2 regions of the Psychrobacillus sp. Z16_25 genome follow, and region 2 is predicted to be linked to the other one. Evidence: riboswitches for the same ligand, from Rfam matches in the RefSeq annotation. Region 2 holds a riboswitch; the other holds the start of a gene.
The links. Region 2 has a riboswitch for lysine ahead of AC1VU3_RS10905 (aspartate kinase). Riboswitches for the same ligand answer to the same signal wherever they lie in the genome.
Positions count from the first base shown of each region.

Region 1 (3,608 bases), on a different contig from region 2:
TGGGCTTTAACCTATATACAAATGGGTTAAGAGACCCGCGAATGTATATAGAGGCTTTAAATCCTAAGGTGTTTGTGCCTACCCACCATGATAATTGGTCTCCACCAATTACTACTAGCGCAGAAAACTATCGTGAAGCTCTTGAAAAGGAGCTGGACAACCTTTCAGGAAATATTCCCGAGCTTATATTCTTATCGGATCCAGATGACTACGTCAAACCCGAGCGTTTAACCTTTAATATATTAGATGAAAAGTGGCGATAAAAAAGTGGTGAGTAGAGAAAGATATAGTCGCTTTCTCTACTCATTTTTATGGTAAGCAGTCATTTTGTATGTAACGTTTCTTTCCTTTATTGCGTCTATTATAGTAACTGTGTATAGGAGCTGAAAAATGAAAAAGCTACTGTTTATTTTGTTACTATTCCTGGTCGCTGGATGTGAAAGTATAAACGAATCTCACCAAGAATACCTATCCTCGTTAGGCTGGGAGATAAAGGCGTCGGGTGAAGTAAAAAAGTATATATTAGATGTTCCGGAAGAGATGCTTGAAAATTATCGAGCAAGTGGTGTGACGTTTATCGAGCAATATAACGGAAAAGAAATAACAAGATATGAATATAAACTTAAGGAAAAAACGGTAGACAATCAGCATTTAATGGCATATGTCTATGAGTATGAGGAGGAAATTATAGGAGGAAGTGGTTCTCTGCCAACTCATACCCCAGGAACCTTCAACTTGGAGAATAAAGAGAGATTGGTAAAGGAGAAATTAATTAAAAAGTAGAAGAAAATTAATGGAAATATGAATTTATATATGGATTAAAAAGAAAAAAATGTAATAAAGAATCATTGACAGATAGAAAATGGTCATGTAGACTATGAACAATAATTGAATAAAACCTCGCTTACATAAGTGAGGTAGAGGCGCGATATTTAACAGTTCCTAGAGGAGCAGGAGAAAGCCATGATGCTAGGAAGAAGGAAATGTCGCCGAAGTGTGTAATAATCTCGTTATTACATGCTGGGTCTACAGTGAATAACTGTAGGACTGTCCATGTGAAACATCCCGGTTTCTCATGGTGTGCTATCTCATTAGGGAAAAGTAGAGGAATTCTGGGCAACCATACATAACGGACCTGAGTTCATCTCAGGGCTTTTTTTGTATGTTTGTCCTTTTTTTATTGCTTGGAACATATCATTTATAAAAAAGGAGATTCATAGACATGAAAAACAAGATAACTATTTTCTTAACCATTCTAATTGCTACCATGCTATTAGCGTCATGCGGTACATCTAATCAAGAAGAGACAGGAAATGCTAGTGCTAGCGAGGAAAAAGAAGTGTTTCGAATTGGCTTAGAAGCAGGATATCCTCCTTTTAACTGGACGCAAATGGATGAGTCAAATGGAGCAATAAAAATTAATGGAGCTGCAGAATACGCAGGAGGCTATGATGTAGAAATTGCTAAAAGAATTGCAGAAGGGCTTGGAAGAGAATTAGAAGTGGTGAAATTAGAATGGGATGGCTTAGTTCCAGCTTTAACTTCTGGAAAAATTGATGCTATTATTGCCGGAATGTCTCCAACGGAAGAAAGAAAGAAAACGATTGATTTCTCCGATAATTACTATACCTCTAATTTTGTCATGGTCGTAAAAAAGGGTAGTGCTTATGAGGAAGCAACCTCTATTCAGGACTTTAAAGGTGCTAAAATAACGGGACAATTAAATACCTCTCATTATAATGTGATTGATCAAATCAATGGAGTAAAGAAGCAGCCTGCATCTGATAATTTCCCTGCAATGAGAGTAGCCCTAGAATCTGGCATGATTGATGGCTATGTATCGGAGCGGCCAGAGGGAGTAAGTGCATCCACTGCAAATGAAAACTTTGTGATGATAGAGTTTACTGAAGGTTTTAAAGCAGATCCAGTAGAAACAGCTACAGCTGTTGGATTGCAAAAAGGAAATCCAGATATCGATAAAATTAATGAGATTCTAGCTGGAATAAGTGAAGAAGAACGTCAAAAGCTGATGGATACAGCAATACTTAATCAGCCAGCAGCTGAATAAAAAAGATGGACCAGCTGCCTAAATTAGTAGCTGGTTTTTAAACAGATAAACGAACGAATGTCTTAAATAGGGGGAAAACATGAGTGTAGAGTGGATCATATCAATCGTAACAAATTACTGGCCAATGTTTCTTCGAGGCGCCGGCATTACCTTGCTAATCTCTATTATAGGAACCATTATTGGAGGGGCGATTGGCTTACTTACTGGGGTTATTCGTACAATTCCAAAGCCTTCAAGAGGTATTAAGAAATTTATTTTAACATGTATCAATTTCTTTTTATCAGCTTATATAGAGTTCTTTAGAGGAACACCTATGATTGTACAAGCGATGGTTATCTTTTATGGCTCCGCTTTAGCCTTTGGATGGAACCTGCATACTTTAGTAGCTGCCTTACTGATTGTTTCCATAAACACGGGAGCTTACATGGCTGAAATAGTTAGAGGAGGAATCATCTCCATAGACAAAGGACAGTTTGAAGCCTCCCAAGCAATTGGTATGAATCATTTTCAAACAATGTTCCACGTGGTACTTCCACAAGTAATTCGCAATATTTTACCAGCAACGGGAAATCAGTTCATTATTAATATAAAAGATACTTCTGTGCTTAACGTAATTGGTGTAACAGAACTATTTTTCCAAACAAAATCTATCGCAGGAAATAACTTTCGGTACTTTGAGTCTTTCTTTGTAGCTTGTATCCTCTATTTTGTCATGACGTATGCAGTCACATTAATTTTAAGATATTTTGAGAGGAAGCTAGATGGTCCTGAAAATTACACAATGATAGTTGGCCAACCCCAACAGCTCACTATTCCAGTAAGTAAGAATGAAAACCACTAAAGGAGGAGTAGAAATGGAAAAAGTAATTGATATTCAACATCTAAGCAAATCCTTTGGCACACATGAGGTTCTGCGGGATATAAATTTCTCTGTCCAAAAAGGAGAAGTAGTTTGTATGATCGGCTCCTCTGGCTCAGGTAAATCCACTTTATTGCGTTGTGTGAATCTCCTAGAACAGCCAAGTGGTGGGCAAATTATATATAACGGAGAAAATATTTTAACCTCTAACCAAGACATAAACAGCTATCGAACGAAGCTTGGTATGGTGTTTCAGCAATTTAACTTATTCAACAATCACACTGTATTAGGAAATTGCACAGTTGGCCAAATAAAAGTTTTAAAACGCTCTAAAGAAGAAGCAGAAAGAATTGCGCTTAAGTATTTACAGGTAGTAGGAATGCACCAATATATTCATGCAAAGCCTAAGCAGCTTTCTGGAGGTCAAAAGCAACGAGTAGCTATAGCCAGAGCGTTGTCTATGGAGCCAGACGTTCTATTATTTGATGAACCAACCTCTGCTCTTGATCCAGAAATGGTAGGAGAGGTCTTAAAGGTAATGAAGGAGCTTGCGGAGTCCGGGCTGACCATGCTTATTGTGACTCATGAAATGGATTTTGCTAGAGAAGTATCTCATCGAGTAGTTTTTATGGACAAGGGTGTGATAGCAGAGGAAGGGAGACCAGAGCAGCTCTTTAATAA
Region 1 is NZ_JBXEOV010000005.1:71,681-75,288, forward strand. Features, by position in the region: gene AC1VU3_RS07395 (MBL fold metallo-hydrolase) at 1-263, shown strand, start outside; gene AC1VU3_RS07400 (hypothetical protein) at 391-783, shown strand; lysine riboswitch at 911-1,094, shown strand; gene AC1VU3_RS07405 (transporter substrate-binding domain-containing protein) at 1,223-2,068, shown strand; gene AC1VU3_RS07410 (amino acid ABC transporter permease) at 2,148-2,909, shown strand; gene AC1VU3_RS07415 (amino acid ABC transporter ATP-binding protein) at 2,923-3,608, shown strand, end outside.
Region 1: it holds a riboswitch for lysine, as region 2 does, so the genes downstream of both, AC1VU3_RS07405 (transporter substrate-binding domain-containing protein) here and AC1VU3_RS10905 (aspartate kinase) in region 2, are expected to answer to the same signal.

Region 2 (3,608 bases):
GGGCATTTTGCATATCTTTCCCTCTGTTTCCTCTATAACAGATTGTATCTTTTTTCACAAAGTATTCCTTTTCTCTAGAAAAAGTATTTATGCTAAAATAGAGTAGTAGTTTTGTTAAATTGCGTTGAAAGTAGGGTTGTACATGGGTGAAAGAGAAGAGTCCCAGGTTTCTACCTTCGGGTATGAGCTGTTAAGAGATCACGTTCTCACTTCCATTCTCGGGAAACATGAAAAAGATATTTTATATTGGGCGGGAAAAGATCTTGCTCGAAAATTTCCCCTTTATTCAATGGAAGAAGCTGTCTCATTCTTTCACGAAGCAGGTTGGGGAAAGCTTGAATTAGAGAAATCCACAAAGGATTCCTTGTCCTATCTTTTACATATGTATCATTTACCTCCTAGCGGAGTAAATAGATGCCATAGCTTGGAGGCGGGTTTTCTAGCTGAGCAACATCAAAAAATTGAGGGCTATCTGACAGAATGCTATGATGAGATTACAAAAAAGACAGGAATTGTCTCTTTTCTTATTAAATGGGATGCAAAAAGTAAATAACAAAGAAACTGCCAATCCATGATAACTGGATTGGCTTTTTTATCTGGAGCTTAGTTACTGATTGCCAAACCAAATTCCTCATGCAAAGCATTTGCCGCTTGAATCATATTTTCCTGTGGAACTACTACGGACACTTTTATTTCTGAGGTGCTGACCATTTTAATCGGCACATTTTCCTTTCTCAATCGATCAAACATTTGTGCAGCCACCCCCGGATTAGAGACCATACCTGAACCAACTATTGAAATTTTTGAAAGACCTACTTCAAAATCCGCAAAAGTAAAACCGAGTTGTCCCTTATGGGATTCTAAGACAGAAATCGCCTCCGCAAGGGATTCCTTTTTAATAGAGAAAGATACAGTAGGCTTTACACCGTCAATAATACTTTGGACAATAATATCCACATTTATATGATGATTTGCCAAGGTGGTAAATATGGAGGACAACGATCCATTGAAAGGCACCTCATATTCGATTGTTAACCGTACTATATCTGCTTCAAACGCTACTCCACGAACAATCAGGTTTTTTTCCAAATCTACTTCCTCCTTTAATATAGTACCTTCCCCTTCGTTATAACTCGCTCTAACCCTGAGAGGAATTTTATAGTTTTTGGCAAATTCAACTGCCCTCGGATGAAGCACACCTGCTCCCAAGTTAGCAAGTTCTAGCATTTCATCGTATTCTAACTGTTTTAGCTTTCTTGCATCTCTCACATACCTTGGATCGGACGTATACACACCATCCACGTCTGTATAGATATCGCAAATGTCTGCTTCAATTGCAGCTGCAATCGCTACTGCAGTGGTATCAGAGCCGCCTCTACCAAGCGTCGTAATAGCAGAGTCTTTTGTCATGCCTTGGAATCCTGCTACAATGACTACCTGTCCTTCTGATAAGTAGGATTGAATATTTTCTGATTCTAGTTTTTCAATTCGAGCATTTCTATGTACCTGGTCAGTTATAATGCCTGCTTGCCAACCAGTTAAGGAAATTGCTTTTATTCCAAGGGCATTTAATTGGATAGCCAATAAGGACATTGTTACCTGTTCTCCAGTTGATAGAAGCATATCCATCTCCCTTTTCACTGGTGTGTCCGTAATCTCTGCTGCTAGTTTTTCTAACTCATCCGTTGACTTGCCCATGGCTGACACAACGACAACAATTTGATGCCCCTTTTCTCTTTCTATTCGAATCCGTCTTGCTACATGCTCAATTTTTTCTATAGAACCTACAGATGTTCCTCCAAATTTCATGACAATTCTACTCACGTATTTTTCATCTCCCTTTTTTCTCTATGACATACGTCATCTCGGGTTAACCCCGAGTCTCTGTTGGGATAAAAAAAAGCTTTTCACATATTGTGAAAAGCTAACTCTCATACACGGTCAAAAAGATGTCCATTTGAGATAGCCCTCCAGAATATACATTCTGACAATCCTACATTTCTTAAACGCAGGACCAACATAGAATGAGAAAAGCCATCCTATATTTCGGCGAACAACCCTTTCCTCTACAATCGCAGGAACTTTTCTTCCTCCTGTAGATTACTCTTGTTGACTCGCACCTCTATCTTCACTGAAAAGTGAATATTAAGTTTTTACTAACATAACACAGTATTATTCGGAAGACAAGGAACTTTTTTGAAAATGCTCCACTAATTGTTCGGATAATTTAGCAGGAATACCAGCTTCCATAAATTCTTCCTTTGTAGCTGCTTCCATACGCTTTAAAGAGCCAAAATGCTTTAATAGCTGTTTTTTACGAGTAGGGCCTACTCCTGGAATACCATCTAAAGAAGAGGCAATTGTATGCTTTCCTCTTTGCTGCCTGTGGAAAGTGATAGCAAATCGATGGACCTCATCCTGGATACGCTGAAGAAGATAGAAAGCCTCACTAGTACGTTTCATTGGAATAATTGCAAGCGGATCGCCATAAAGAAGAGAGGAGGTTTGGTGCTTACCATCCTTAGCTAGACCTGCTATTGGAATATCTAATCCCAATTCATCCTCTATAATCTCCCTAGCCGCTTCTATTTGCCCTTTCCCTCCATCAATAATGATTAAGTCGGGAAGTGGAAGATCGTCCTTTAACACTCGTATATACCTTCTCCTTACAACCTCACGCATAGCACCATAATCATCGTGCTTTGCGGCAGTTCGTGTTTTATATTTACGATAATCTTTTTTATGTGCCTTTCCATCGACAAATACGACCATTGCAGATACAGCATCTGTTCCGTGAATATGAGAATTATCAAAAGCCTCTATCCGTTTAGGAGCAGCTATCCCCATTAGCTTACCAAGTTCCTCCACCGCTCCGATTGTTCGTTCTTCTTGTCTTTCAATTAAGTGAAACTTCTCTGTTAATGCAATTTCCGCATTTTTTTGTGCTAGGTCTACTAGGTTTTTCTTAGTACCCTTTTGCGGAACGATTACTTTCATTTGCAAGAGCTCCGTCGCAAGCTCTATATTTGTCGTAGCAGGAACGTATATTTCTTTCGGTTTAATATGCTCAGCCTTTGCATAAAACTGCCCTAGGAAGGTAAGAAACTCTTCTTCTGGATCACGATAAAGCGGGAATAGAGATACGTCTCTTTCTATTAGCTTACCTTGGCGAATAAAAAACACCTGCACACACATCCAACCCTTATCCACCTTGTAGCCAAAGATATCTCGATTTGTAAAATCATTCATCGTCATCTTTTGTTTTTCCATCACTTGGTCAATATGGGCAATCTGATCTCTATATTCTTTCGCCCTTTCAAATTCTAGATTCTCTGCTGCGTGATTCATTTTTTCCGTTAAGCTCTTTTTTACATCTCCATGGCCACCATTTAAAAAACTGATGATTCCTTGGATGATTTCCGTATAGTCATTGTCCTCAATATCATTCACACATGGAGCCAAACATTGACCAATATGATAATAGAGACACACCTTGTTTGGGAGCTTCTGACATTTGCGGAGGGGATATAAACGATCAAGCAGCTTTTTTGTTTCATATGCTGCATGGGCATTTGGATAAGGACCAAAGTATTTCCCTTTGTCCTTCT
Region 2 is NZ_JBXEOV010000009.1:50,069-53,676, forward strand. Features, by position in the region: gene AC1VU3_RS10900 (YslB family protein) at 143-553, shown strand; gene AC1VU3_RS10905 (aspartate kinase) at 604-1,824, opposite strand; lysine riboswitch at 1,956-2,133, opposite strand; gene uvrC (excinuclease ABC subunit UvrC) at 2,173-3,608, opposite strand, start outside.